Regions from separate parts of the Microbacterium sp. HSID17254 genome, predicted to be linked through region 3. Evidence: predicted binding sites of a transcription regulator. Region 3 holds the regulator's gene; each other region holds the start of a gene.
The links. The regulator LexA, encoded in region 3, represses DNA repair genes until DNA is damaged. The targets are predictions, from matches to a motif close to TCGAACANNTGTTCGA.
Positions count from the first base shown of each region.

Region 1: a site for LexA is predicted at 2,933-2,948, ahead of recA (recombinase RecA). Genes of this name have one in related genera too.
Region 2: a site for LexA is predicted at 3,965-3,980, ahead of D8M34_RS07185 (HNH endonuclease signature motif containing protein). Genes of this name have one in related genera too.
Region 4: a site for LexA is predicted at 1,493-1,508, ahead of D8M34_RS08165 (HNH endonuclease signature motif containing protein). Genes of this name have one in related genera too.

Region 1 covers NZ_RBLT01000002.1:137,321-144,593, reverse strand. Annotated here, with positions in the region: gene D8M34_RS02255 (FtsK/SpoIIIE family DNA translocase) at 1-1,129, shown strand, start outside; gene pgsA (CDP-diacylglycerol--glycerol-3-phosphate 3-phosphatidyltransferase) at 1,129-1,704, shown strand; gene D8M34_RS02245 (CinA family protein) at 1,701-2,189, shown strand; gene D8M34_RS02240 (helix-turn-helix domain-containing protein) at 2,331-2,639, shown strand; gene D8M34_RS02235 (DUF3046 domain-containing protein) at 2,658-2,882, shown strand; gene recA (recombinase RecA) at 3,143-4,189, shown strand; gene D8M34_RS19495 (regulatory protein RecX) at 4,579-5,052, shown strand; gene miaB (tRNA (N6-isopentenyl adenosine(37)-C2)-methylthiotransferase MiaB) at 5,102-6,646, shown strand; gene miaA (tRNA (adenosine(37)-N6)-dimethylallyltransferase MiaA) at 6,643-7,273, shown strand, end outside.
Region 2 covers NZ_RBLT01000009.1:26,082-33,354, reverse strand. Annotated here, with positions in the region: gene D8M34_RS07200 (Na+/H+ antiporter) at 1-1,192, opposite strand, end outside; gene D8M34_RS07195 (ABC-F family ATP-binding cassette domain-containing protein) at 1,232-3,100, opposite strand; gene D8M34_RS07190 (alpha/beta fold hydrolase) at 3,143-3,907, opposite strand; gene D8M34_RS07185 (HNH endonuclease signature motif containing protein) at 4,010-5,431, shown strand; gene D8M34_RS07180 (Cmx/CmrA family chloramphenicol efflux MFS transporter) at 5,530-6,711, shown strand; gene D8M34_RS07175 (substrate-binding domain-containing protein) at 6,820-7,273, opposite strand, start outside.
Region 3 covers NZ_RBLT01000009.1:127,995-135,267, forward strand. Annotated here, with positions in the region: gene D8M34_RS07695 (S9 family peptidase) at 1-1,490, opposite strand, end outside; gene D8M34_RS07700 (methylenetetrahydrofolate reductase) at 1,675-2,613, shown strand; partial or broken gene metE (5-methyltetrahydropteroyltriglutamate--homocysteine S-methyltransferase) at 2,635-4,943, shown strand; gene lexA (transcriptional repressor LexA) at 5,026-5,712, opposite strand; gene D8M34_RS07715 (LysM peptidoglycan-binding domain-containing protein) at 5,996-6,364, shown strand; gene D8M34_RS07720 (histidinol-phosphate transaminase) at 6,424-7,273, shown strand, end outside.
Region 4 covers NZ_RBLT01000010.1:83,995-91,267, forward strand. Annotated here, with positions in the region: gene D8M34_RS08155 (ABC transporter ATP-binding protein) at 1-164, opposite strand, end outside; gene D8M34_RS08160 (extracellular solute-binding protein) at 200-1,273, opposite strand; gene D8M34_RS08165 (HNH endonuclease signature motif containing protein) at 1,539-2,882, shown strand; gene D8M34_RS08170 (glycosyltransferase family 2 protein) at 2,931-4,532, opposite strand; gene D8M34_RS08175 (DUF4127 family protein) at 4,660-6,162, opposite strand; gene D8M34_RS08180 (GntR family transcriptional regulator) at 6,203-6,919, opposite strand; gene D8M34_RS08185 (ABC transporter substrate-binding protein) at 7,047-7,273, shown strand, end outside.

The sequences.
Region 1 (7,273 bases), on a different contig from region 3:
GAACTCGATGATCACCAGCCTGCTCATGCGGGCGCGCCCGTCCGACGTGCGCATGGTCCTCATCGACCCGAAGCGTGTGGAGCTGACGAGCTACGCCGGTGTCCCGCACCTGATCACCCCCATCATCACGAACCCGAAGAAGGCCGCCGAGGCGCTGCAGTGGGTCGTGAAGGAGATGGACATGCGGTACGACGACCTCGCGTCGTTCGGCTTCCGCCACATCGACGACTTCAACCGCGCCGTGCGTGCGGGGGAGGTGGAGGTGCCCCCGGGCAGCGAACGGGTGCTCAAGCCGTACCCGTACCTCCTCGTCGTGGTCGACGAGCTCGCGGACCTCATGATGGTCGCCCCGCGCGACGTCGAGGACTCGATCGTCCGCATCACGCAGCTCGCCCGCGCCTCCGGCATCCACCTGGTGCTCGCCACGCAGCGCCCGAGCGTCGACGTCGTCACCGGCCTCATCAAGGCGAACGTGCCGTCCCGTCTCGCGTTCGCGGTCACGAGCGTCACCGACAGCCGCGTGATCCTCGACAGCCCCGGCGCCGACAAGCTCATCGGACAGGGTGACGCGCTCTTCTCGCCCATGGGCTCGTCGAAGCCGTTCCGACTGCAGGGTGCGTGGGTCGACGAGAAGGAGATCGACGCGGTCGTCAAGCACGTCACGCGTCAGGCGCGTCCCGAGTACCGCGCCGACGTCCAGGAGGCGATGGAGCCGGCGAAGAAGAAGGAGGTCGACGAGGACATCGGCGACGACCTCGAGCTCCTGCTCGCGGCGGCCGAGCTCATCGTCTCCTCGCAGTTCGGATCGACGTCGATGCTGCAGCGCAAGCTGCGGGTCGGCTTCGCCAAGGCCGGACGCCTCATGGATCTCCTCGAGTCGCGCGAGGTCGTCGGCCCCTCGGAGGGCTCGAAGGCGCGCGATGTGCTCGCGACCCCCGAGCAGTTGCCGCAGGTCATGGCGAAGCTCCGCGGCGAAGACGTTCCGTCGGCTCCTGCGGCTCCGCCTTCGCCCGCCGCCGCAGCGGTGCCGCCGGCCGAACGGGATCCGTTGGAGGCGCAGTACGACGGTCTGCCGGTCGTCGAAGCGGAGGGCGACGAAGACGCCTGGGGCCTGACGGGACGCGACTGATGGTGATCCCTCGGCAGCTCCCCAACGCCATCACGGTGGCGCGCATCCCGCTCGCCGTGGTGTTCTTCGTCCTCCTGCTCGTCGGCGGGACGTACGGCCTCGCCGATCTCACCGTGCGCTGGATCGCCGCCGTCCTCTTCATCGTCGCCATCTCGACCGACTGGGTCGACGGCTACCTCGCACGTCGCTACGACATCGTCAGCGACTTCGGCAAGCTCTGGGATCCGATCGCGGACAAGCTCCTCACCGGCGCCGGATTCGTCGGGTTGGCGATCCTGGGCGAGGTCTCCTGGTGGATCGTCGTGATCATCCTCGTCCGCGAGTGGGGGATCACCATCCACCGGCTGGTCGTCGCGAGCGAGCACGTTGTCGCGGCCGCCTGGATGGGCAAGATCAAGACGGCCTTCCAGGGCGTCGCCCTCGGCTGGGCTCTCCTGCCGCTGCACGTGTTCATCGGGCTCGGCCCGTGGACCGTCGTGACGACCGTCCTCATGGTCATCGTGCTCGTGCTCACCGTCGTCAGCGGGATCGACTACATCGTCGCGCAGGTGCGCGGCGCGCGTCAGAGCCGATGAGCGGCACGACGCCGGCCGAGGCTCTGGAAGCTCTGCGTGAGCGCGGCTGGACCCTCGGTGTCGCGGAGTCGCTCACCGGCGGTGCGGTGTGCGCGGCGCTCGTCGCGGTTCCCGGCGCCTCCGCGGTGCTCCTCGGCGGCGTCGTCGCCTACGCCACCCCCGTCAAGCACACGCTGCTCGGCGTCGACACCGAGCTATTGGAGCGATACGGACCGGTGCACCCGGAGGTCGCGCGGCAGATGGCTGCCGGAGTGCGCGAGGCCGTCGGGGTGGACGGTCTCCCCGCCGATGTCGGGGTGTCCACCACGGGGATCGCGGGCCCGGAGTCCCCGGATGGGCAGCCCGTGGGCACCGTCCACATCGGCGTGGTCACCCCGACGGTGAGCCGGACCCGACCGTTCCGCTTCGAAGGGGACCGCGACGCGGTGCGAGCACAGACGGTCGCGGCGGTCCTCGACGTGCTGGCTGCTGCGCTGCGGGAATAGCGACCCGCCGCGTCATGTTGATACGGATGTGCTCACATTTAAACCACAGAGTGCAAGGGTAGATTCTGTGCAAGCCAGGAGGACTAGACTGGCCGTCTCTTCGAGGGAGACCTCGATTCACGAACTGCGGAGGAGGTTCCGATGATTCTTGTACGACAGGAGATCGGCGACGTGCTGAGGGACTTCCGTCTGCAGAAGGGGCGGACGCTCCGGCAGGTCGCGAGCAAGGCATCCGTCGCTCTCGGTTATCTCAGTGAGGTCGAGCGCGGACAGAAGGAGGCCTCGAGCGAGATCCTCGCCTCGGTGGCAGAGGCGCTCGACGTCCCCATCTCCACGATCATGCGCGAGGTCGGGGACCGCATCTCGGTGCTCGAAGGAATCCAGGTCTTCCCGGACGTCGTTCCGGACGACCTGGTCGCGTCCGTGGGGCCCGAGCTCTCGCTCCGCTGACACGCGGAGATCACCCTTATGCGACGCAGTGAGTTCCTGCGCGCCGTCGACGCCGAGTTCCATACCCGAGCCTCTTCTCTGGTGAATGACCTCGTGCTCTCCGGCATGGGGGGACGAACGGCGCTCGAGGCTCTCGAAGCCGGGGTACCTCCGCGCGACATCTGGCTCGCGCTCTGCGCCGACATGGATGTCCCCGAATCCCGTCGCCACGGCGTGGGGCGTCTGGAGCCGCGCGGCCGGTGACGGCGGCTTCCCGGGTGTGCGGAAGTCCGACACGCCGGACGGGCGTGTTGTCGAAAATCTGTTCGAACCAGGCGTAGTCTTCTGCACAAGTGGTCAGACGGTTCTGGTCCCCACGATCCGCGGCTCCTCGACGCAATGTCGGAGGCCCGCCGTACCGTGAGGTCCAGGCTGAAAAGCCATACGCCTTGTCGGAGAGTTCCTTCCGCCGGAAGAGCCGCGACAGCCTACAGGCGGCAGCACACGCGCAGAAGGAGCACACCATGCCATCACCCGCCGACCGCGAGAAGTCCCTCGAGACCGCCCTCGCCCAGATCGACCGCCAGTTCGGAAAGGGCTCGGTCATGCGGCTGGGCAGCGATGAGCGTGCCCCTGTGGCCGTCATCCCCACCGGCTCCATCGCCCTTGACGTCGCCCTCGGCGTGGGAGGTCTGCCGCGTGGCCGCATCGTCGAGATCTACGGCCCGGAGTCCTCGGGTAAGACGACGCTGACGCTGCACGCCATCGCCAACGCCCAGCGGGCCGGCGGTATCGCGGCATTCATCGACGCGGAGCACGCGCTCGACCCCGACTACGCCGCGAAGCTCGGCGTCGACATCGACGCCCTTCTCGTCTCGCAGCCCGACACGGGTGAGCAGGCTCTCGAGATCGCCGACATGCTCGTGCGCTCCGGTGCCATCGACCTCATCGTCGTCGACTCGGTGGCGGCCCTGGTGCCGCGTGCGGAGATCGAGGGCGAGATGGGAGACTCCCACGTGGGTCTCCAGGCCCGCCTCATGTCGCAGGCGCTGCGGAAGCTCACCGGTGGTCTGAACCAGACGAACACGACGATGATCTTCATCAACCAGCTGCGCGAGAAGATCGGCGTGTTCTTCGGCTCCCCGGAGACCACTGCCGGTGGTAAGGCGCTGAAGTTCTACGCCTCCGTGCGTATGGACATCCGCCGCATCGAGACGCTCAAGGACGGCACGGACGCCGTGGGTAACCGCACCCGCGTCAAGATCGTCAAGAACAAGATGGCCCCGCCCTTCAAGCAGGCGGAGTTCGACATCCTTTACGGCGTCGGCATCTCCCGCGAGGGCAGCCTGATCGACTTCGGCGTCGAGCACGGCATCGTCAAGAAGTCGGGATCGTGGTACACCTACGACGGCGATCAGCTGGGCCAGGGCAAGGAGAACGCGCGCACGTTCCTGCTCAACAACGCCGACATCGCCCTGGCGATCGAGAGTCAGATCAAGCAGAAGCTCGGTATCGGCGGCCCGGCCGCGGCTCCGGGTGCTGATGAGCTGGCCGAGCGTCGCCCGGCCTGATGAGTGACCAGCGTGGGGGCGATTCCGAGCGGATCGCCCCCATCATCCCTCTCTTCGGCGGACCCACGCGTGCGGAGCATCCGGCCGCAGGCGGTGCAGACGAGTCGTCGTCCGCGCCGCCTGCGCGGTCGGGGCCGCCCGCGGACGGGGCGGGACTCTGGCGCTCGACGTGGCACGAGCCCGCGTCGGCAGGGTCCCCGTCGGTCGACGACGGTTCTCCCAGCGCGAGGCACCCCGCCCGGGGTGCCGCGGCGCGGGCCGCTTCCCGAGGCGGGAAGACCACCACATTGCGCGCCGTCGGCGATGCGTCCCGATCGCCCGGAGGGGGCGAGAGCGCGGAGAACGGCCCCTCGGCGGCGGAGATCCGAGCGACGGCGGAGGAATCGTTGGTGCGGAAGCTCCGCACGCGGTCGCTGTCCGTCTCCGAGGCCCGGCTGGTGTTGAAAGGGCACGGGCTTGCGACGGACGCCGTCGAAGACGTGGTCGACGACTTCGTACGGCGCGGATACCTCGACGACGCCGTGCTCGCCGAGCTCCTCGTCACGTCCGGCGTCGAACGCAAGGGCCAGGGGCGGGTCGCGCTGTCTCGAGCGCTCGCGCAGCGGGGCATTCCTCGTGACGTCATCGACGCCGCGCTCGACGAGCTGCCCGACGACGATGCGGAGCGGGCACTGGAGTTCGCCCGGACCAAAGCGCGTTCGATGGGACGCCTCGACCCCGACGCGGCGCTCCGCCGGTTGGTCGGGCAGCTGTCGCGCCGCGGGTACGGGGGATCGGTCGCCATGAACGCGGCGAAGACGGCGCTGCGGGAAGCCTCGTTCGGCGGGGGCGTCTCCGGCGTCCGGTTCGTGGATTCCGACTGACGGTTCGCACGCGATCTGCTCTCGGCGACGCTCGTACAATGGGAGCATCATGACTATCCCCCGCAGTGAACCGACGATCATCAGCGCGTCGTCGGCGGCCGTCGACGATGACGGGCGCCAGCGATCCTACGAAGTGCGCACCTTCGGCTGCCAGATGAACGTCCACGACTCCGAGCGTCTGTCCGGATCCCTGGAGAGCGCCGGCTACATCCGCGCCGAGGCCGGAGCCGAGGCCGACGTGGTGATCATCAACACCTGCGCCGTCCGGGACAACGCCGCCGGGAAGCTCTACGGGACGCTCGGGCACCTGGCCGCCGTCAAGCGCCGCAAGGCCGGGATGCAGATCGCCGTCGGCGGCTGCCTGGCGCAGATGGACAAGCAGGCCGTGCTCGACAAGGCCCCCTGGGTCGACGTGGTCTTCGGCACGCACAACATGGGATCCTTGCCCGGCCTCTTGGAGCGCGCGCGCCACAACGGTGACGCCGAACTCGAGATCCTCGAGTCCCTCGAGGTCTTCCCGTCGACGCTTCCCACCAAGCGCGACTCCGCGCACAGCGGCTGGGTGTCGATCTCCGTCGGCTGCAACAACACCTGCACCTTCTGCATCGTCCCGAGCCTCCGGGGCAAGGAGAAGGACCGTCGCCCGGGCGACATCCTCAACGAGATCCGTCTGCTGGTGGAGGACGGCGCCATCGAGGTGACGCTCCTCGGGCAGAACGTGAACTCCTACGGGGTGGAGTTCGGGGATCGTCAGGCGTTCGGAAAGCTCCTCCGCGCCGCCGGCGAGATCGAGGGGCTCGAGCGCATCCGCTTCACGAGCCCGCATCCCGCCGCCTTCACAGACGACGTGATCGACGCGATGGCGGAGACGCCCGCCGTCATGCCGCAGCTCCACATGCCGCTGCAGTCGGGGAGCGACCGGATCCTCAAGGCGATGCGTCGCTCCTACCGCAGCGAGCGCTTCCTGGGCATCCTGGACCGCGTCCGCGAGCGCATCCCGCACGCGGCCATCACGACCGACATCATCGTCGGCTTCCCCGGCGAGACCGAGGAGGACTTCGAGGACACGATGCGCGTCGTCGAGCAGTCGCGCTTCTCCGGAGCCTTCACCTTCCAGTACTCGATCCGCGAAGGCACCCCTGCGGCCACGATGCCGGACCAGGTGCCCAAGGACGTCGTGCAGGCTCGCTATGACCGGCTGATCGCGCTCCAGGAGCGCATCTCGCTCGAGGAGAACCAGAAGCAGGTCGGCCGGGAGGTCGAGGTTCTCGTGTCCACGGGCGAAGGCAAGAAGGACACGGAGACGCGTCGCCTGACCGGGCGGGCGCAGGACAACCGGCTCGTGCACTTCGAGGTCACTCCCGGGTCCGAGCTGCCGCGCCCAGGGGATGTCGTCACGGTGACGGTGACGCACGCCGCGCCGTTCCACCTCCTCGCCGACGACCCGACGGGTGCCCCGCTCCGCATCCGTCGGACGCGTGGTGGCGACGCCTGGGATCGGGGACAGGCCGAGTCGTGCGCCGTGCCGGCACCGAGCGACGGCGCTCCGCGCGCCGTCTCCCTCGGCCTGCCGACCCTCCGCGTCGGAGTGTGACCGCGCCTCGGCTCTGGGCCGTCGTCGGCGCGACCGGCACGGGGAAGAGCGATCTGGCGCTCGATCTCGCCGAGGAGCTCCGGCGGCGCGGCAACCCGGCGGAGATCGTCAACGCCGACGCTATGCAGCTCTACCGCGGCATGGACATCGGCACCGCGAAGCTGTCGGTCGCCGAACGTCGCGGCATTCCGCACCACCTCTTCGACGCGCGAGAGGTGACGCAGGACGCTGCCGTGGCCTGGTATCAGCCGCTCGCACGAGAGGCCGTGCAGCAGATCCACGCGGCGGGAGGGGACGCGATCCTCGTCGGTGGATCGGGACTCTACGTGTCGAGCGTCGTCTACGAGTTCCACTTCCCGCCCCGGGACCCCGCCATCCGCGAGCGTCTCGAGCAGGAACTCGATCGCGAGGGTGTCGGGCCCCTGCTCCAGCGGTTGCGTGAGCGTGATCCGGGGGTCGCGGCCCGAGTGGACCCGCGCAACGGGAGACGCGTGATCCGCGCGCTCGAGATCATCGAGCAGGGGAGCGCGACGCATGGTGCCGTCCTCCCCGAGACGCCGACGCTCTGGTATCCGCACACGCGTCTGATCGGGCTGCACGTGGATCGGGGCGAACTCGTCGCCCGCC
Region 2 (7,273 bases), 100 kb from region 3:
GCACGAGCGCCGGAAGGAGAGGCGCCTGCACGAGGAGGCTGAGCAGGATCACCCCGGCGGTCACGAAGACGATCTCGTCACGCCCGCCCACCATGCTCCCTGCGGAGACACCGGTCGGCACCGACAGCGCGATCGCCAGCGACACCGCGCCGCGCATGCCGGCGACCGTGGACACGAGTCGGGCGCGGGAGCGGGCGCCGCGCGGCGGGCGTTCGGCCGGGCGGCGCTGGAACAGCACGTTGAGGAGCTGGAACACGTACCGCACGGCGAAGAGCGTCGCCCACACGGCGAGCGTCACGAGCACCAGGCGGCCGATGGCGGCGGCGGAGATCTCGTGGGCGACGAACTGCACCTCGAGGCCGATGAGCACGAACAGCGCCCCGTTCAGCAGGAAGACGCCGAACGGCCAGGCCGCGTCGGCCTGTCGGCGCGAGGCCGCCGTCGTCACGCGCGGCGACACCCAGGCGACGATGAGTCCGGCCACGACCACGGCGAGCACCCCGGACGCGTGGACGAGTTCGGCGAGCAGGAACGCGGAGAACGGCACGAGCAGCAGCGTGACGTTGATGACGATGGTGGAGGAGATGCGGCGCAGCAGCAGCGTGGCCAGGGCCGCGACGACGATCCCCGCGGCGATCCCGCCCACGTACGACACCAGCACGTCCCAGGTGACCGAGAGCGGCGTGACCTGGCCGCCCAGCGCGAGGGACACCGCGATGGCGTAGAGCACGAGCGCGGTGCCGTCGTTGGTCAGGCTCTCGGCCTTGAGCTTCATGAACATCCGACGAGGCAGCAGCCGGCCGAGGGCGGCGACGGCCGTGGCGTCGGGCGGCGCGACCGCGGCCCCGAGGATGAGGGCGATCTCCCAGGGCATGCCGAACAGCACGCCGATGCCGGCCACCGCGAACGCGGAGGCGACGACGAGGAGCGTGCTCATCGGCACGATGTAGCGGAAGTCGCGGCGGATAGACCGCAGCGATGTCGTGAGGCTCTCCCAGAACAGCATCACCGGCAGGAACAGCAGCAGGACGGTCTCCGGCGGCAGCTGGACCTCGCGCAGCGGCGGGATGAATCCCAGCAACAGTCCGAGGATGACGAGGACGAGGGGCAGCGCGAGACGCACGCGCGGGGCGATCAGGGTTCCGGCGAGGATCGTGAGTCCGAGCAGGACGGTTACTTCGAGGCCTTCCATCGCTACTCCCAACAGTCGTGGGAGAAGGATATTCCTCCGTCAGCCGATCTGCTCCGTGAGTTCGAACCAGCGCAGCTCCAGCTCCTCGATCTCGGCCTCCTGCGCCGTGATCGCCTTCATCCGCTCGCCGAGGCCCGCATAGTCGGACTGGTCGTGGTCGGCGAGGGCGTGCTTGGCCGCGTCGACCTGCTGCGTGAGCTTCTGGATGCGACGCTCGAGGGCGGCGGCTTCCTTCTGCGCCGCCCGGAGAGCCGCGCCGTCGAGACCGCTCGCTGCGGGGGCCGATGCCGCCGTCGAGGTCGTCGAGGCGCTCTCGACGCGCTGCCGCAGACGAAGGTACTCGTCGACGCCGCCCGGGAGATGGCGCAGGCGCCCCGCGCCGTCCGGACCGGGAAGGATCGCGTACTGCTGATCCGTCACCCGATCCAGGAAGTACCGGTCGTGGCTCACGACGAGGAGGGTGCCCGACCAGGAGTCGAGGAGGTCCTCGATCGCGGCGAGCATGTCGGTGTCCATGTCGTTCGTGGGCTCGTCGAGGATGAGCACGTTCGGCTGGTCGAGCAGCACGAGCAGCAGCTGCAACCGGCGCTGCTGACCGCCGGAGAGATCCTTCACCGGCGTCGAGAGCTGAGCCGAGGAGAACCCGAGCCGCTCCAGGAGCTGTCCTGGTGTGAGGTCCTGCGCCTTCGACCCGGCGCCGAGCGTGTACGACGTGCGCAGACCCGAGATGACCACGCGCACGGGGTCGTTCCAGTGCGGGAGGAGTTCGTCGAGGCGCTGCGTGAGCGTGCGCACCTGCACGGTCTTCCCCCGCTTGATCCGCCCCTCGGTGGGCTCGACCGTGCCGGAGATGAGCCCCAGGAGTGTGGACTTCCCGGCGCCGTTCACGCCGAGGATGCCCGTGCGCTCGCCCGGGGCGATCCGCCACTCCACATCCTTCAGCACGGTCTTCCCACCGGTTCCGGATCCCGCCTGGGTCCCTGAGCCTGCCGAAGCCTGGGTCCCTGAGCCTGTCGAAGGGTACGTCACCCCCACATCGAGCAGGTCGACGACGTCCTTGCCCAGCCGCGAGACGGCGAGCGACTGCAGCGAGACCTTGTCGCGGATCTCGGGCACGTCGGCGATGAGCTCGTTGGCCGCATCGATGCGGAACTTGGGCTTGCTGGTGCGGGCCGGGGCACCGCGGCGCAGCCAGGCGAGCTCCTTGCGGGCGAGGTTCTGCCGCTTCGCCTCGGTCGCCGCCGCCATGCGGTCGCGCTCGACCCGCTGCAGGATGTACGCCGCATAGCCGCCCTCGAAGGGCTCCACGATGCGGTCGTGCACCTCCCACGTCTCGGTGCAGATCTCGTCGAGGAACCACCGGTCATGGGTCACGACGAGGAGGGCTCCGGCGTTCGCGGGCCAGCGCTTCTTGAGGTGCCCGGCGAGCCAGGTGATCGCCTCGACGTCGAGGTGGTTCGTCGGCTCGTCGAGAGCGATGACGTCCCAGTCCCCGGTGAGCAGATTCGCGAGCGACACGCGGCGGCGCTGACCGCCGGAGAGGGAGCCGACCTGCGCGTCCCAGGGAAGATCGGTCAGCAGCCCCTCGATCACGTCGCGGACGCGGGCGTCACCGGCCCATTCGTGCTCGGCCATGTCGCCGACCACGGCGGCGCCGATCGTGATGTCGTCGGGGAGGGTGTCGGCCTGGTCCAGCACGCCGATGCGGGTGCCGCCGCGGACGGTCACCCGACCGGAGTCCGGCTGCTTCGTGCCGGCGAGCATGCCGAGAAGGCTCGACTTGCCGTCGCCGTTCCGGCCGACGATGCCGATGCGGTCGCCCTCCTCGATGCCGAGGGTCACGGCGTCGAAGACGACGCGGGTCGGGTATTCGAGGTGCAGGGCTTCGGCCCCGAGAAGATGTGCCATGTCCTCTCCAGGGTAGTCGCGCCGCGTCGGACGGTCTCCCGGTCAGACCAGCGACGGGGCGAAGAGCTCCGGCAGCGCGGCGGTGAAGACCTCGAAGTGGCTGTACCAGACGGTGTGAGCGGCCCCGGGGATGCTGCGCACCGTGACCCCGCCATGCTCGAACCGCCGCGCGTCCTCGTCGGTGACCCAGGCACTGGGTTCCGCGCGGACGACGATGGAGCCGGGGGCGGCGGTCCAATGACCGTCCTCCCCGCAGGAGACGGAGGCCGCGGTCGGCGGATCGAAGCGCTCGGCCGCCCGCGCCTCGACCGTGGCATCGTCGACGGAGTAGAAGGGCCGGAGCCGGCGGAGCTCGGCGGGCGACATGCGCGCGCGGCGGTCGTGCTCGTACTGCGAGATGAGAGAGGCGCGGTCCTGGCCGCCCTGGAGGGCGAGCGGCGCGTCGACGTAGACCGCGAGACTCGGATCGAGGCGGGGCGCGGCGGCGGCGAGCACGGTGGCGCCGAAGGAGTGCCCGACGGCGACGGCGAGCGGCGAGGCCGCCCCGTCCCCCGCTGCGGAACCTGCCCCCGGAGGGAGCGCCGTCTGCGCGAGCGTGGCGACGACGGCATCGGCCGCCGTCTCGATCGTGAGCTCCGGGTCACGCGGAGAGAGGCCGTGGCCGGGCAGATCGAGCGCGAGCACGCGGAAGCCGCGTTCCACGAGCAGCGGGACCACGCGGTGCCAGCTCTCGGCGGACCCCATCATGCCGTGCAGCAGCACGGCGACGCGGTCGCCCTCCCCGGCTTCGATGACGTTCAGGAGCACGGAGCCAGTCAACCACGGTCGTTATCCTTTCGTGATACGACTTTCGGCCAGAATCCTTCGAATCTTCGTTCGAATGTCGGTGGTCGGTGATGGACTGCCGTCATGCCCGCACTGCTCGACGCGACCGACTCCCAGATGGCGATGCTCGCCGATCTGGTGGAGGGGCTGGAAGCGGCGGAGAAGACGCTGAGCAGCATGCAGGCGGCCCGCGACGGACTGCTCGCGATGGCGGGGCGACTGGCGGTCGACATCGCCCGGCAGGCTCGGCATCCGGACGGCGGCGACATGGCGATCCGCACGGTCGCCGCGGAGATCGGGGCCGCACAGCGCGTCAGCGACCGCACGATCGAGCGGCGGATGTCCGATGCGTCCTGGTTGGTCGAACGGTTCCCCGCCGTCTGGGAGGCTCAGGGCGCCGGGCGGATCAGCGCCGCGCATGCACGCGTGATCGTGGAGGCGGGGGCTCACCTCCATGACCCGGACGACCGTTCGCGTTTCGCGGCGGAGGCGATCGAGGTGGCCGCTGCGGAATCTCCGAACCGGATACGCCGACTCGTGCGCCGACTGGCCGACCGGTTCCGGGAGCGGACCCTCGTCGAGCGACATCGTGACGCCAGGGAGCTGCGCCGCGTCTGGGTGACCGATCTCGAGGACGGCATGGCCGAGCTCGGCGCGCGTGGCCCCGCGGCGCTCGTGCACGGGATGTACGACCGGCTCTCCCAGATGGCGCATGCCGTGCGGGAGGAGAACGCGCAGGCACGGCGTCGGGAGGCGGAGGAGAGCATCCTCGACGACAGGACCGTGGATCAGCTGCGCGCGGATCTGCTCGCCGACCTCGTCCTGACCGGCGCTCCGGCGGGCCATGACTCGGAAGAGGGACTGCTCTCGGAGCTTCGGGCGCGCGTCGAGGTCACCGTGCCGGTGCTGACGCTGATGCACGGCGAACTGATGCACGGCGAGCAGGAACGGACGACAGAGGGCACTCGGATCCTCGCCGCCGAGCTGGACGGGGTCATCCCGATCGATCCGGCCACGGCCCGCCGTCTGGCCGGCGCGGCGAGCGGCTGGGACCGGGTGCTCACCCACCCGATCAGCGGGGCGCTGCTGGCCGTCGACCGGTATCGCCCGAGCGAAGACCTCCGCCGACACCTGCGGGCCCGCGATCAACGCTGCCGCTTCCCGGGCTGCGGCCTCGCACCGCGGAAGTGTGACCTCGATCACAATCACGATGCGGCGCTCGGCGGAGAGACCGCGCACGACAACCTCGCGACATTCTGCCGACGACATCACATGCTCAAACACCACTCCCCGTGGCACGTCGAGCAGGGGCCGGGCGGCGTTCTGGAGTGGACGAGCCCCACCGGCCGGACCTACATCGACCGACCGCCGCCTCCGCACACCGTCACCTTCGCCGAGGAACCTCCGTGGTCTCCCGCCGTCAGCCCTAGAGTGGAGGGCATGTCGAGCCCCGAATCAGACAGGTCGGGGGCTGCCGGTCACACCGTCAGCCCCGCGAACCGCTGATCCCTTCGTCCGCCCTGCCGGCGGGCGCGCGCCGGTGACCCGGGCGCTGACCGTGGTGACGAGAAGCATTCCTCTTCCCTCTCACCTCGGAGCACTCGATGCCTTTCCCCCTCTATGCCCTTGCCCTGGCGGTCTTCGTCATGGGCACCTCCGAATTCATGCTCGCGGGACTCCTCCCCGCGATCGCGCACGAGCTCGACGTCCCGGTCGGCACGGCGGGCCTCCTCACCTCCGCCTTCGCGGTCGGCATGGTCATCGGCGCACCCGCCATGGCCGCGTTCGCGCGCAGCTGGCCCCCACGCCGCACACTCGTCGCCTGCCTCGTGCTCTTCGCCGCCTGCCATGCCGTCGGCGCGGTGACGTCCCTGTTCGAGCTTCTGCTCGTCACGCGCGTACTCAGCGCCCTCGCGAACGCCGGCTTCCTCGCCGTCGCCCTGCGCACGGCGACCCTCCTCGTCCCCCGCGAGCGCACCGGACGAGCGCTCGCGGTGCTGCTCTCCGGGACGACCGTCGCCACCATCGTCGGCGTCCCTGTGGGCGCCATCCTCGGCACCGCGCTGAGCTGGCGGGCGACCTTCGCCGCTGTCGCGCTCCTCTGCCTCCCTGCGCTGCTCGGAATCCTCCGCGGCGTGCCGACGACGATCCCGGGCACGGAGCCTGACCCCGCCCCGGCACCACTCCCCCGGAAGGAACCGGCCCTCCGCACGGAGCTCGCGCTCCTGGGGACACCGCGCCTGGCCCTCGCGATGACCCTGGCGGCCCTGGTGAACGCGGGGACCTTCGCGGTCTTCACGTTCCTCGCGCCGATCGTCACCGAGGTCGCGGGCCTGCCCGACGCTGCGGTCCCGCTCGCGCTGGTCCTGTTCGGCATCGGCTCGTTCCTCGGCGTGACCATCGCGGGTCGGTTCGCCGATCGACATGCCGGTGTCCTCCTCGCGGTCGGCGGCCCGCTGCTCCTCGGCGGCTGGATCGTCCTGGCGGCGGTCGCGACGCAGCCGATACCCCTGCTGTTCCTCGTCTTCGCGCAGGGCATGGCCTCGTTCGGCGTCGGAAGCACACTGATCACCCGGGTGCTGTATGCCGCCTCCGGCGCCCCGACCATGGGAGGGTCCTACGCCACCGCGGCCTTGAACATCGGCGCTGTGATCGGACCGGCGTCGGGAGCGTGGACCCTCGCGAGCGGGGCGGGCGCGCTCTCCCCCGTCGCTCTCGCGGCCACGCTGACGATGGCCGCGCTCCTCCTCGCCCTGGCGACGCGGCGATGGCAGCCCGTCGACTGAAGGCAGGACGGTGACGCGCCGCAACGGCGACGAGCCGCCCGGACCCGAGGGTCCGGACGGCTCGTCGTGTCCGATGTTCTCTGGGAACCCGGATGTTCGCGCTACGGCTTACTCGTACGACTTCACGATCTCGAGGAGGCTCGGGACGTTGGCGTAGGCCTCGGCCGCGTTCTCCTTGGTCACGATGACCGGCGGGAGCAGGTAGGCCGGGACGACCTTCTTGCCGTTGTCGTACTGGTCGGTGTCGTTGACGTCGACCTCGTCACCCTTCTGGAGCTGACCGACCATCTTGATGGCCTGCTCCACGAGCAGCGTGGTGTCCTTGTTGATCGTGGAGTACTGCACGCCCTCCATGATCGACTTCACCGACTCGACCTCGGAGTCCTGACCGGTGACCACCGGGACGGGCTTGCCGGCCTGCTGCGCCGAGGTGATGATGGCGCGGGCGAGGGTGTCGTTCGGGGACAGGACGCCGTCGAGGGTCTCCGAGCCGTAGCTCGACGTGAGGATCGAGTCCATCCGGCGCTGGGCGTTCTCCGGCTTCCAGCCCTCGGTCGCCGTC
Region 3 (7,273 bases):
CCCGCGGCGAACGTGCCACCCCGCACGAGCGCCGAGAGCACCGTCCAGCCGCCCGCCGAGCCGCCGCGGATGGCGATGCGCGCGGGATCGGCGAGCCCGGCGTCGGTGAGCCCGCGGGCGGCCGCGATCACGTCGTCCACGTCCACGACGCCCCACTGTCCCTGCAGGCGGTCGCGGTACGCCCGACCGTAACCGGTGGACCCGCCGTAGTTCACGTCGAGGACCCCGATTCCCCGGCTCGTGAAGAAGGCGATCGAGGCGGAGGCCGCTCCCGTGACATGGGCGGTGGGCCCGCCGTGCACGAGCACGATGTAGGGCGGGAGCTCGCCGTCGGCGCCGCGGGGCTCTCCGGGCGCGGCGGGCGGATAAGCGAAGGCGTGCACGGGGCCGTGCGCCCCCTCCACGACGAGCTGCTGGGCCGCCGGCATCCAGTGCTCGTCGACCGGAGCGCCGCCGGTGACGGTCTCGACGGCCCCGCTGTCGACGTCGACGCACCAGATGCCGGAGGTCACGCGCGAGCCGTCTCCGCTGAGCAGCACGCGGGAGCCGGAGACGTCGTCCACACTGAGATGCCCGTCGCCCGGGACCGCGATGGCGCGCGTCTCGCCGTCCGGGGACACGAGCTGCACCTCGTCGCGGCCGTCGGTGCGGACGGCCACGAGGCGGCCGTCCGCCAGCGGCTGGAACCAGCGGTTGCCGAGCACCCACAGGCCGTAGCCGGTGTCCGCGTCGGATGAGGTGAGCGGGCGGGAGGCACCGGCCTGGAGGCCGTCGAGCGTGAGGTGATGGAGCTGCCAGCGTCCCGAGCCGTCGTCGGCGAACACGAGCGCGTCGTCGCCGATCCATTCCGGCTGCAGGGCGGCGGAGGTGGGGACCCGGGTGATCGTCCCGCCGGCCGCGGATCCGATCGCGAGCGCGGCTCTCTCCCAGGGCATGCCGTCCGCCTGCCATTCGACCCAGGCGACGCGGCTGCCGTCGGGCGAGAGCGCGGGATGGGCGAAGAAGCCGGGACCCTCGACGATCACCCGGATCGCGGAGGCGTCCTCGGCGGCCGAACCGTCCACGGGGATCTCCACGATCGCGCGGCGGTGCGGGTCGGTCGAGAGGTCTTCCCGCACGGCCAGCAGTCGGCCGCTCTGCACGCGCAGCCCGCCGTACGCGGGGCCGGCGGCGGTGAGGGGGCTCGGCTCCGTCCCGCGATCCATCCGGTGCACGCGCTGGTCGGCTCCGGAGACGAAGTACAGGGTGTCGCCGTCGACGGTCCAGGCGCCGCCCCCGTACTCGTGCATGCGGGAGCGGGCGTTCCAGGGTGCCGGGAGGATCTCCGCGCCCGTCGAGCTGCGCACCGTGACGCGTCCGCCCTCAGCCGGCACGGACTCGGCCCACCACACCTCGTCGCCCACGAAGCGGGCCCCGTCGATGCGCGGTGCCGCTCCTGCGACGGCTGCGGCGGTGAAGGGGGAGGACCAGGAGCCGAACGGTGAGGACATGCCTCGAGCCTACGGGCGGTGACACACGACGTCACACTCGTGCGGCGGGCCGAGGGCGTGTTCTAGGTTTCTGGAAACGCCCGGTTCATCCCGGGCGTGGAGCGACAGCCGAGCCCGGCACCCGCCCGCGAACGACGTGCTCTTCGTCGTGCGCGGACCCCGGCCCCTGTCCCCTGGAGAGAAGATGTCTTCCACGTTCGACGCCTCCCGCGTGCCGTTCTCCTTCGAGCTCTACCCGCCGCGCTCGGAGTCGAGCCAGGAGGCCCTGCACGAGACCGTCCGTCGTCTCGCCGCGGCCGGCCCGGAGTTCCTGTCGGTGACCTACGGCGCCGGCGGCTCGACCGGCGGCCGCTCGCTCGATGTGCTGCGCTTCATCCGGGAGCACACCGACGTCGAACCCCTCGCTCATCTCACCTGCGTCGGCAACACCTACGCCGGAGCTACCGCGCTCATCCGGGAGTTCCTCGACGCCGGGATCCTCCGCTTCCTCGCCCTGCGCGGAGACCCGCCCGCGGGGCAGCGCGAGCCCTTCCTGGGGGACCTGGAGAGCGCCGCCCAGCTCGTGCAGCTCATCGATCGCGTCCAGGCCGAGCGCGCGCCGTACCAGGAGTCTCCGGTCCCCGGTCTCCCCGGAGCCGCGCTCGTGGCCCCGCGGCAGAAGGTCGACATCGCGGTCGCCGCGTTCCCGAAGGGGCACCCCCGGGCCACGCACCGCACGCAGGATGTCGAGGCGCTGCTCGCCAAGCAGGCCGCGGGGGCGACCTTCGCCATCACGCAGCTCTTCTTCCACCCCGATGACTACCTCGCCTTCGTGGAGCGCGCCCGCGCCGGAGGCGTCACCATCCCGATCCTCCCCGGCATCATGCCGATCACATCGCCGGCCCGGCTCGCCCGGGTGCTGGAGCTGACCGGGGAGGACCTGCCCAGCGAGCTCGCGATCGCCCTCGATGTCGAGCCGACCGCCGAAGGGCGCCGGGAGATCGGGATCTCCTGGGCCGCGCGCCTCGCCGCCGACGTCGTCGCCGGCGGGGCCCCCGGCGTGCATCTGTACGCCTTCAACCAGCACGAGACCGTCCTGACCGTCCTCGCCGAAGCCGGCATCGTCCCGGCGCTCCGGCACTAGTCCCCGCCGAAAGGAAACACCATGACCGCATTCCCCGAGGGCACCATCCTCGGCTACCCCCGCATCGGCCGTCGCCGCGAGCTCAAGAAGGCCGTCGAGGCGTTCTGGGCCGGCCGCATCGACGAGCAGGAGCTGGAGCGGACGGCCGCGGAACTGCGCGCGGCGACCCGCGAGCGCCTGGCGGGGCTCGGCCTCGGCCGCACGGACTCGTCGATCCCGGAGTCCTTCTCCTTCTACGACCAGGTCCTCGACGCCGCCGTCACGGTCGGCGCGATCCCTGCCCGCTTCGACGACCTCCGCGAGGCCGACGGGTCGATCGGCCTCTCCGCCCTGTTCACCGTCGCCCGCGGCGAAGGCGAGCGGGCGCCGCTGGAGATGACGAAGTGGTTCGACTCGAACTACCACTACCTCGTGCCGGAGATCGGTCCGGAGACGGTGTTCACCCTCGCCAGCGACCGCCTGGTGCGCGAGGTCGCCGAGGCCGTCGCCGCCGGCTTCGTCACGCGTCCCGTGGTCGTCGGACCGGTCACGCTGCTGGCGCTCGCGAAGGCGTCGGACGACGCGCCGGAGGGCTTCGAGCCGCTCTCGCGGCTGGAGGACGTCCTGCCGGTCTACGTCGACCTGCTCGCCCGTCTGCGCGCCGCGGGCGCCGAGTGGGTGCAGCTCGACGAGCCCGCCCTCGTGAGCGAGTCGCTGCCGGCGACGACCGCGCAGCTCGCCTCCGCCGCGGAGCGCGCGCTCGCGGTGCTCGGGAACGCCGAAGAGCGGCCCTCGATCCTCGTCGCGGCCCCGTACGCGAGCCTCGGCGCGACGTTCGCGACCGTGGCCGCCCCCCCGTCGAGGCCATCGCCGTGGATCTCGTGCGCGGCACCGTGCCCGACGCGGTGCCGGGCCTCGAGGGCAAGACCCTCGTCGGCGGTGTGATCGACGGTCACAACATCTGGCGTGGCGACCTCTCCGCGGCGTTCGACTCTCTGGAGGCGCTCCGTGCGCTCGGGGCCCCGGTGTCGGCATCGACCTCGACCTCGCTGCTGCACGTGCCGCACGACGTGGAGGACGAGACGGCGCTGGACGCGCGCCTGGTGTCCTGGCTCGCCTTCGCGGATCAGAAGGTGCAGCAGGTCGTGACCCTCGCCCGCGGCCTGTCCGAAGGGCGCACGGCGATCGCGGTCGAGCTGGACGCCGCGACCGCTGCGCTGCAGGACCGCCTGACCGCTCCCGGCGTGCGCGACGGTGCGGTGCGTTCCCGTGCGCTGAGCGACGCCGACTTCGCCCGTGCCCCGTACCAGGAGCGGGAGGAGGCGCAGAACGCCCTCGGCCTGCCGGCGCTGCCTCTGACGACGATCGGCTCCTTCCCGCAGACCGGCGACATCCGCCGCGCCCGCGCCCAGTTCCTCCGCGGCGAGATCCCCGAGGACGACTACGAGGAGTTCCTGCGCCGTGAGGTCGCCGCGGTCGTCTCCCTGCAGGAGGACCTCGGTCTCGACGTCCTCGTGCACGGTGAGCCGGAGCGCAACGACATGGTGCAGTACTTCGCGGAGAACCTCGACGGCTTCGCGGTCACGCAGCACGGATGGGTGCAGTCGTACGGCTCGCGAGCCACGCGCCCATCGATCCTCTGGGGAGACGTCTCGCGTCCCGCGCCCATCACGGTCGGCTGGTCGGCGTACGCGCAGTCGCTCACGGCGAAGCACATGAAGGGGATGCTCACGGGCCCCGTCACGATCCTCGCGTGGTCCTTCGTCCGCGACGACCAGCCGCTGGGGGAGACGGCGAACCAGGTGGCGCTCGCGCTCCGCGACGAGATCGCCGACCTGGAGGCCGCGGGCATCCAGGTGATCCAGGTCGACGAGCCGGCGCTCCGGGAGCTGCTCCCGCTGAAGCAGGCCGACCAGCCGGCGTACCTCGACTGGTCCGTCGCCTCGTTCCGTCTGGCCACGGGCGGCGCTGCGGCGGCGACCCAGGTGCACACCCACCTCTGTTACTCGGAGTTCGGCGTCGTGATCGACGCGATCCGTGCGCTCGACGCGGACGTCACGTCCATCGAGGCGGCCCGGAGCCGCATGGAGGTCGTCGCGGACATCGCCGAGGTGGGCTTCGACCACGGCATCGGCCCCGGCGTGTACGACATCCACTCGCCGCGCGTGCCCACCGTGGAGGAGGTCGAGTCCCTGCTGCGGCGTGCGGTGGAGGAGATCCCCCTCCGTCAGCTCTGGGTGAACCCGGACTGCGGTCTGAAGACCCGTGGATACGCCGAGACCACGGCGTCGCTGCGGAACATCGTCGAGGCCACGCGGCGCGTGCGCGAAGACGTGGTGGTCACCGCCTGACGCGGTCGTCCCCGGACACACGAAGGCCCTCCCGGTGCGCCCGGGAGGGCCTTCGTTCTCGTCTCACCGACGATGCGGTGACTCAGACGGCGCGCATGACCGCGACGACCTTGCCGAGCACGACCGCCTCGTCGCCCAGGATCGGCTCGAAGGCAGAGTTGCGGGGAAGCAGCCACGTGTGGCCGTCGCGACGACGGAGCACCTTGACGGTGGCCTCGCCGTCGAGCATGGCAGCCACGATCTCGCCGTTCTCCGCCGTGTTCTGCGAGCGCACGACGACCCAGTCGCCGTCGCAGATGGCGGCGTCGATCATCGACTCCCCGGAGACCTTGAGCATGAACAGGTCGCCCTTGCCGACGAGCTGCCGGGGGAGCGGGAAGATCTCCTCGACCTGCTGATCCGCCGTGATCGGCACGCCCGCGGCGATACGCCCCACCAGTGGGACCAGTGCGGCATCGCCCACGGGGGTCGCCACGTCCGCCGGGTTCTCCGCGCCCGTGCCGGGCAGGTCGATGAGGACCTCCATGGCACGCGTCTTGCCCGGGTCGCGACGCAGGTAGCCGCTGAGCTCGAGCTGACCGAGCTGGTGGGTGACGCTGGACAGCGACTTGAGCCCGACGGCGTCGCCGATCTCGCGCATGCTCGGCGGATAGCCGTTCTGCGCGATCGAGGCCTGGATGACCTCGAGGATCGCCATCTGCTTCGGGCTGAGGCTCTTGCGACGGCGGGTGCGCGGCGCCTCGGACTCGAGGGCTGAGGTGTCGCTCATGGTGCTCCTTCACTGCGTGATCCGACGTGCCGCTTCGAATGTCGGTGGCCCGTGGTGGGGTGTCCTTATCGAAACCGTATCCGAGAAAAGCGCCGATCTGGAAGATCTGTTCGAGCGTGTCGGCTGATTCGCGGGGCGTGGTTTCGAAGACAGCTTGACAGATGTTCGAACTCGAAGATATCTTCGGAACGTAGCTTCGCATCCACGGCTCCCGGCCGAGGCGCGGATGCGAAAGCTACGCCAACCTCCCCGGGCTCCGGCACCGGGACAGTAAGGAGCAGACATGAGCAGCATCAGCCTCAGCACCGCGACCGCCCTCCCGGCATCGGCCCGTCCGGCCACCCGGCTGCGGATCACGGCACGCGGCCGTCGCACTCTGCTCGCGCTCGCGTCCGTCCCGCTCGCGGCGGGCATCGCCTTCGCCGCCCTCAGCGGAGGCAGCGCGACCGCCTCCGGCGCGGATGCGCCGGCCGTCTCCGTCGAGACCGTCACGGTCATGCCCGGCGACACCCTCTGGTCGATCGCGAGCAGCATCGCTCCCGAGGCCGACCCGCGGGATGTCATCGGTGAGATCACCCGCATGAACCTGCTGCGCGGCGGGGAGCTCCAGGTCGGCCAGGAGCTCGCACTGCCGGCGCGGTACACCGACTGACGCCGAGTCCTCCCGGCCGAATCGTCACGATGACCTCGGCTCTCCCTGCTCCTCTTAAGATGGGAAGGGTGACCTTCTCCCTCAACGATCTCCCGCTCCGCGACGATCTGCGCGGACTCACCCCGTACGGAGCGCCGCAGGCCCCGCTGCCGGTGGCGCTGAACGTCAACGAGAACACGCATCCGGTTCCCGACGAGGTCGCGAGCGACATCCTCGATGACATCGCCGTGGCGATCCGAGACGTGAACCGGTACCCGGACCGCGAGTTCACGACGCTGCGGGAGGCGTTCGCCGACTACCTGGGTCACGGCCTCACGCCGGAGCAGATCTGGGCGGGCAACGGGTCCAACGAGGTGCTGCAGCACATCTTCCAGGCGTTCGGCGGGCCGGGACGCACGGCCTTCGGATTCGCGCCCACGTACTCCATGTACCCGCTCATTGCGAAGGGGACGGGCGCGTCCTGGATCGCGGGCACCCGTCAGCCCGACTACACGGTCACCCCGGAGGAGGCGGCGCAGCAGGTGCGCGCGGCCGACCCCGACATCGTGATCCTCTGCTCGCCGAACAACCCGACCGGCACCCCGCTGGGGCTCGACGTCGTGGAGGCCGTCTACGAGGCGGCCCGCGGCGTCGTGATCGTCGACGAGGCCTACCAGGAGTTCGCGCCACGGGATGCGGCGTCGGCCCTTACCCTCCTGGAAGGACGGCCGCGCCTCGCCGTCTCCCGAACGATGAGCAAGGCCTTCGCCTTCGCCGGCGCCCGCGTCGGCTACCTCGCGGCCGACCCGGCGTTCATCGACGCGCTCCGGCTCGTGCGACTGCCGTACCACCTGAGCGCTCTGACGCAGGCCGCCGCGGTCGCCGCCCTCCGCAACGCCGACGTCATGCTCGGCATGGTGCAGGAGATCG
Region 4 (7,273 bases), on a different contig from region 3:
CCGGTCGGCTCGATGAACCCCGCGAGCGTGCGCAGGGCGGTGGTCTTGCCGCATCCGGACGGACCCAGGAGGGTGAAGAACTCACCCTCCTGGATCTCCAGATCGAGGTGCGAGACCGCACGGTGGTCGCCGAACACGACCTCGACGTCGTCGAAACGGATCATCGTCTTCTCTCTCTGCCGGTGCGGGACTGCGCGGGTCAGCCGATGTACTCGAGCGTGACCTTCTCGACCCAGGCGCCGAGGTTCTCGCTCACGAAACCGAAGTCGATGTCCTGACGGTCGAGCGTGCCCATGAGCTCGACGACCTCGGGGTTGGCCTTCTCGACCGCGCCCTCGTTCACCGGCATGGCGTTGAACTCCGCGGCGAACTCGCCCTGCACTTCGGCGCTGCCGAACCAGTCGATGAACTCCTGTGCCTTGTCCTCGTTGTCCGTGCCGTTGATCTGTGCGATCTGCTCGGTCACGTAGGGGACGCCGTACTCGGGCACGATCATGCCGGTGCTGGTGCCGTACTCCTCGTCGCGGGCGGAGATGCCGCTCGACGGCAGCACGCCGTAGTCCACCTCGTCGCGGGTGATGCGGGCGTAGAGGTCGGTGCCCTCCACGGCGGGGGAGCCGTTGGCGTAGTACGACTTCACCAGGTCCCAGCCCTCGTCGCTCACGCCGAGGTCGCCGTCCTCGTCGAGGTGACGGGTGAGCATGCTGGCGAGCACGAGCTGCGGGGTTGCCTGGCCGAGCGCGGGGTTGACCTCGTAGCGGCCCGCGAACTCCTCATCGGTGTAGAGGTCGTCGGGGTCGGTGGGCGCGTCACTGATGCGGTTCTCGTCATAGACCGTGACGATCGCCTGCTCCACGAGCGGCCAGAACGCGCCGTCCTTCGGGTCGCCGGCGTCCGCGGGCACCTCGCCGCTCCAGCTCGGCTCGTAGGCCGTGATGGCCTCTTCGGTCTTGAGCTGCTCGAAGAACATGTTGTTCAGGCCGAAGACCACGTCGCCGACGGGATTGTTCTTCTCCGCGATGATGCGGTTCGTCAGGTCGGCGCCGCCGAGGCCCACGATCTCGATGTCGATGCCCGCGTCGGCCGCCTTCTCGGTGATCCACTCACCGCGGCCGTCGCTGTTGGAGTTCGTGTAGACGATGAGGGTGTCCCCGGAGCCGCCGTCGCTGCCGCCCGCGTCTCCGTCGCCGCCCGCCGTGCATCCGGTGAGCGCGATCGCCGCCGCGGCCGTCAATCCGATGAGCGCCCAGCGCCTCTGCTGCCTGTCGGCCATGTTCGTCCCTTTCTCGCCTTCGAGGTGTGTCGATGCGACACTACCGGTTCTTGTGGTGAAGGCACAAAGATTGTCTGGTTTCGTGAGCGCGGTCGCGCGTCCGCACTCAAGATAGGCGCGCGGCGTGAACGTGAGGATGCGATGAGGTGAACGGGTGGGGGCCTGCGTCGGACCTGGGACGAGGTGCCCTGTCGGCCGGGGCGAAATGCCGGCATCCATTAGAACAAAGCTTCGAAAGTCGGGCGCTTCGGAGATAAAATGAAGCATGTCGAAAATGTCCGGGTTGCGCGAGGCGATGGAGCGTCTCGACCAGGCGTGGGACTCTGCGGGTGATGCGCCTGAGCTCTCCCGCACGCAGCTCGTCGACGTCGCCGACGCGATCGGACTCCTGCGGCGCCGACTCGATGCACTGCACGTCGACGTGGCGGCCGGCATCGCCCGGGAGTCGCGCGCCGAGCTCGGTGCCGACAGCCTGGCGAAGCAACGCGGGTACCGTACGGCGGCGAAGCTCATCGCCGCGATGACAGGCATCTCGACGGGCGAGGCGCAGCGTCTGGTGAAGGTGGGAGAGGCGACCGCCCCGCGAAGCGATCTGCTCGGCGCGCCGCTGCCCGCGCGGTACCCGCTCCTCCGGGAAGCGCTCGCGTCGGGTGCCCTCGGAGCGCCGGCGGCTGCACTCCTCGTCGCCCTGCTGGACCGGTGTCGCGTGGCTGCGGGAGCGGAACGCATCGCCGAGGCGGAGCGGGTGCTGGCCGCCACAGCCGAGGGGCTCGAGCTCGATGCGGTGCGCAAACTCGTCCTCCGCGCCGAAGCGTGGCTCGACCCCGACGGCGTGGCGCCGCGGGCGGAGGCGCAGCGCGCTCGGCGCGGACTGCGCCTCTTCGAGCGTGACGGCATGGTGCACCTGCACGCGCAGCTCGATGCCGAGACCGCGGCGCCGGTCGTCACTGCGATCCGCGGGCACGTGTCCGCCGTGTTCGCCGCCCGCCTCGATGCGCCTGACGCCGGGTCGCCGGACGCCGACCGGCGCTCGGTCGCGATGATCCAGGCCGATGCGCTGGCCCTCTTCTGCGGGCATGTGCTCGGGTGCGAGGGTGATCGGGTGCCGCTCGCGGGGGCGACGGTGGTCGTGCGCGTGTCCCTCGACGATCTCCAGGTCGGCACCGGGTCGGCGACGATCGACGGGCTCGACCAGGTGATCGACATCGGTGCCGCGCGGCGGATGGCTGCCGGTGGCGGCGTCATCCCCTGCGTGCTCGGCGGGGCGAGCGAGGTCCTGGACTGGGGTCGCGAGAAGCGCCTCTTCACCCGAGCCCAACGCCTGGCGCTGGTCGAGCGGGACGGCGGGTGCGCGATGTGCGGGCTTCCCCCGGGGATGACGAAGGCTCACCACCTCCGCTGGTGGCAACGCGACCGAGGTCCGACCGATCTCTCGAACGGGATCCTGCTCTGCGAGACCTGTCACCACCGCATCCATGACAACGGGTGGGAGATCGTCATCGAGGGTTCCGGTGTGGCCGGCCGGCCATGGTTCCTCCCGCCGGCGTGGGTCGACCCGCGGCGGACGCCCCGGCTGGGCGGACGGGCGCGCTTCGATGTCGCGGCCTGAGTGCGGTGCGCGGGTGCGGGAGTTCGGGCGCGGGGCGTTGTGGGGCTGTCAGCGGCGGAGGCGGGAGCGCACGCGTCGCGCGGTGCGTGCCAGGGCGTCACGCCAGGCGCCTCCGGGCCATTCCCGGTGCAGGCGCAGGCTGCCGTCGTCGTTCCGCACGAGTTCGACCCGCCGGCCCGCGAGAAGGGGCGAGCGGCCGAGGTGTGCGACCACGTCCGGGGCGGCCGTCAGCGGCGCCGTGAACACCCAGCCGGCCACGCGGACCGCGACCGACAGATCGGCGTCGCGCGCACCGTCCTCGCGGAACACCTTCATGGGGTCCACGGCGATGGGAACCGCGTCGAGGCGCTTCGGTCGGCGCCCGCCGACCTTGCGCTCCGAACCCGCGGTGGACTCCGCGGCCTGGCCCGGCTCCGGGGTGTCCTGCGCGACCACGTCGACCCGGTCGGCACGGCGCTCCTTGCGGGCGTTCAGCAGGCCCGAGGGAAGATCCTCCGTCGTCGACAGCGGGAGGGACAGCAGATGATCCGCCGAGCCGACCGTCTCGAACACGAAGGCCTCTTCGCCGTTCCGGCGCACGCGGACGCGCACGGTCAGCTGCAGCCCTCCCCGCGACCAGCGCGCCGAGGTCACGGCGGCGGTGCAGGTCGTCTCGGCCTCGAAGGCGGCGAAGGCGAGCAGGTCGTCGCGGCGGTCGGCGCGCAGCAGAGCGGCGCGGATGCGCTGCGGGAACGACAGCCCCGCGTCCACGCCGGGTCCGAAACGACGCTGCGTGAGCGGCACGACCACGTCCAGCAGACGGTCGCGGTACTCCGCCGGGTACTTCACCATCCGTCGCCCGGCGATCCTGTTGAGGATCTTGCCGCGGAACCAGTGCCGCAGCAGCCGATCCCGCACCTTCCCCGGTTCGGTGTTCGCCTCGACCACGTCGAGCACGGTCTCCAGATGCGGGAAGTACGACTCCGGCTCGATGCGGGCCGAGCTCGCGCTCCCCGGCTCCTTCACCCACGCATAGCAGGGCTCGCTCGCGAGCACCGAGATCGTATCGGCGGCGAAGTACGCCTGCATCACGAAGAGATGGTCTTCGAGCCGCACCTTCCCGTCAGGGAAGCGGATGCCGTTCTCCCGCAGGAAGGCGGCCCGGAACATCTTGTGCGGCGTCAGCATCTCCAGGATCGGGTCTTCCCCGAGCACCGCGTGCGGGATGTCGCGCTGGAAGATCTTGGCGGGCAGCTTGCGTCCGATGCCCACCTCCTTGCCGACCACGACATCGGAGCCGTTCTCGTCCGCGTAGTCGCACAGCCGCTCCAGCGCCCGCGGGTAGAGGCGGTCGTCCTGATCGACGAACTGCACGTACGTCCCTCTGGCCTCTTCGACACCCCGGTTGCGCGGAGTGCCGGGCCACCCGGAGTGCGGCAGCGACAGCACGCGCACATGCGGACGGTCCTTCGCGATGCTCTCGAGCCGCGCGGCCGTCTCCTCCCCGGAGCCGTCGTCGCAGAGCAGGACCTCGAAGGACCCCGCGGGCAGCGTCTGCGCGTCGAGCGAGGCGATGAGGTCGTCGAACGACGCCTTCGGCCGGAACACCGGCACCACCACGCTCACCCGCACGCGGCCCCCGGCCGCCTCGTCCCCGGTCGCACTGCTCATGGACGTCATCCCCCTGTGATCGTGACCGGCCCGAATCTCCCCCGCCGGAGATTCCAGCCAACCATCCCTTCCTGTGGAGCGCGCCAGGCTCGCGGCGGTCCCGGGTGTATGCCGCCGCCGTGGAGGATCAGTGCAGGGTGAGACCGATCTCGAACGAGCGCCGCCAGGGGAGGGTCAGCTCCGCGATCCGCACGTCCTCGGCGGGCAGCATCGACTCCAGGAGGGCCGTCAGCTCCGCACGGATGACGCGCTCGGCCGTCGCGACCTGCGCATCCTCGGCCATCGGGTAGATGTCGGGGAAGAGGGAGGGGCCCGCATCGGTGCGCACCACGGCCTGGTAGGCGAAATCGTCGAGCAGCCGCGTGAGCAGGGCGATCCGCGCGGCACGCTCGTCGAAGGAGCCGGTGGCCCGGCCCACCACTCCGGCGGCGGCCACCGCGACGACGCTGCCGAGCGTGTTCCCGGCGGTGTTCCACCCGCCGAAGGCCTCCAGGCGCCCGAGCAGTCCGGCCTCCGCCAGTGCGCGCACGAGCGCCTCGTCCGCGCCGTTCGGGTAGCGCACGTCGGCCAGGGCCACGTGCTCCCCGGCCTCCAGACGCTCCCGCACGAGTGCGACCGTCCCCGCGACGGCCTCGACGTCGACGACCTCCGGCCGCCCGCGGAACATGTCGTGCCGGTCGGGGTCCGGGGCGTGCAGCACGAGGGTGACGTCGCCTCCCGCGGCGACCTCCTCGGCCCCGGCCGCGCGGATCTGCCGGCTCGCCGACGCCGCCAGCGACATGTTCTCGTACGGCGGGACGCGCTCCATGCCGGCGGCGTCCGCGCAGGCCACCGAGAACGAGGCGGTCACCCCGGCGTTCGCCGCGAGGGCCCGGGCGACGAGCGCGGCCCCGACCTCGTCGGCCCCCGGGTACATCAGCACGCGCCGGCCCGACGGCAGCATCCGCATCCAGTGCCGGAGCCACACCTGCTCCGCGCTGCCCGCCGCGAAGGGGGCGGTGTCGTCGGCGGTGATCGCCAGGAAGTCGAGGGTCTCGTCCTCCACGAGGCCGAGCGTGGAGAGGTTCACGATGTGGTTGCGCAGCCGCCGAGACGAGTAGTCGGAGACCACATCGGCCGGCACCGGGGTCAGCGCGTCGAGCGGCAGCACCTCGGTCTCGCCGAGCAGCCGGTGCGCGTCGCCGCCGAGCGCGTGGATCTCCTTGCCGTGCTCCGTCCAGTAGGTCGGCTCCTCGGCCGCGGAGTAGGAGTTGCTCGCCCTGGTCACCAGCGACACCGCCGAGATCGGCAGGTCGGGCCGCATCCGCCGCACCTCGCGCAGCACGTCCAGGCGCGCCAGCACGTCGCGAGCGGTGTCGTGACTCGTGCGGCTCGCGATGAGTCCCCCGTAGAGCAGCATGTCCACCGACACCACCAGGTGCACGGTGGCCGGGTCCGCGGCACGCTCGCGCAGCCAGGCGCCCAGCCCGTCGGCATCGCCCGCGGTCCGGTAGGAGGGGAGGATCTCGGCGGGCGGAACGTCGAGGGTCACGCCCGCGACGGCCGCGACGTCTCCCGGGAGCTTGACGTTCACCGGGCGGTCGTCGAGGGGCAGCAGCGCGATGCGCGGGCGGAGGATCGGGTCGGACACGAGGAGCCTTTCGTCGGTGAAGGGGGTCGCAGATCGGGGATCAGGGGCGGGCGATGGAGACGAGGTACGAGTAGCGGTCGCCGCGGTACACCGACTCGGCGTACTCGATCGGGCGGCTGCGGGCGTCGTAGGTCGTGCGCTTCACGAGGAAGGCGGGCGAGAACGGCGGCGTCTGCAGCGCGGCCGCCTGCTCCTCGTCGAGGACGACCGCGTGGATCTCCTGGTCGGCGCGCACGGCGGTGATGCCGAAACGGGTGCGCAGGTCGTCGTAGAGCGAGTCGCCCTCGATGCCGTCCTCCAGGCCCGGCACCGCGTCGGCCGCGATCGAGCACACCTCCAGGCAGATCGGGATGTCGTCGGCGGTCCGCACCCGGCGGATCCGGACGACGGGCGACTGCGGGCTGAGGTTCAAGGCGTATCCGGCGGTCTGCCCGGCCGCCGCGGTGCCCACGTCGACGGAGAGGGAGCCGGGCCTCATGTTGCGGGCGAGCATGTCCTCCGAGAACGAGGTCAGCTCGAACGCCTTGCTGATCCGCGAGGCGCTCACGAACGTGCCAGCCCCCTGCAGCCGGTACACGAGGCCGTCCCGTTCGAGCTCGTCGAGGGCGCGACGCACCGTCTGCCGATTCACCTCGAGCGACTCCGCGAGTTCGCGCTCCGTCGGCAGCTTCTCGTGGGGTGCGAGCCCCTGGTCGATGACCTTCTCCAGATGCCGCCGCACGCGTTCGTGCTTCGTGAGGCCCTCGATCGCCGCCATGGTTCCCCCTCGTTTGGACTAACCCAATCTTGACGATCACCCGGGATTGTGTCAATGTCTCCTCTCAGCGGTTCTTAATTGGTCTATTCCAATCCTTTGCACGGTCAACGATGAGCGGAGAATCCCCATGCACGTGAAGCACAACATGCGCCGACGCGTCCTGGTCGCCGGGGCGCTGGGCACGGCGACAATCGTCGCCCTGAGCGGCTGCGCCGGCGGCGGCGGCGACGCGGACGGCCCCACCGAGATCACGTTCTCGTACCTGTGGGGAGGCGAGGAGGCGAAGGCGCTGGAGGCGATCATCGCCGACTTCAACGCCAGTCAGGACGACATCGTCGTCACGGGCGTCTCCAG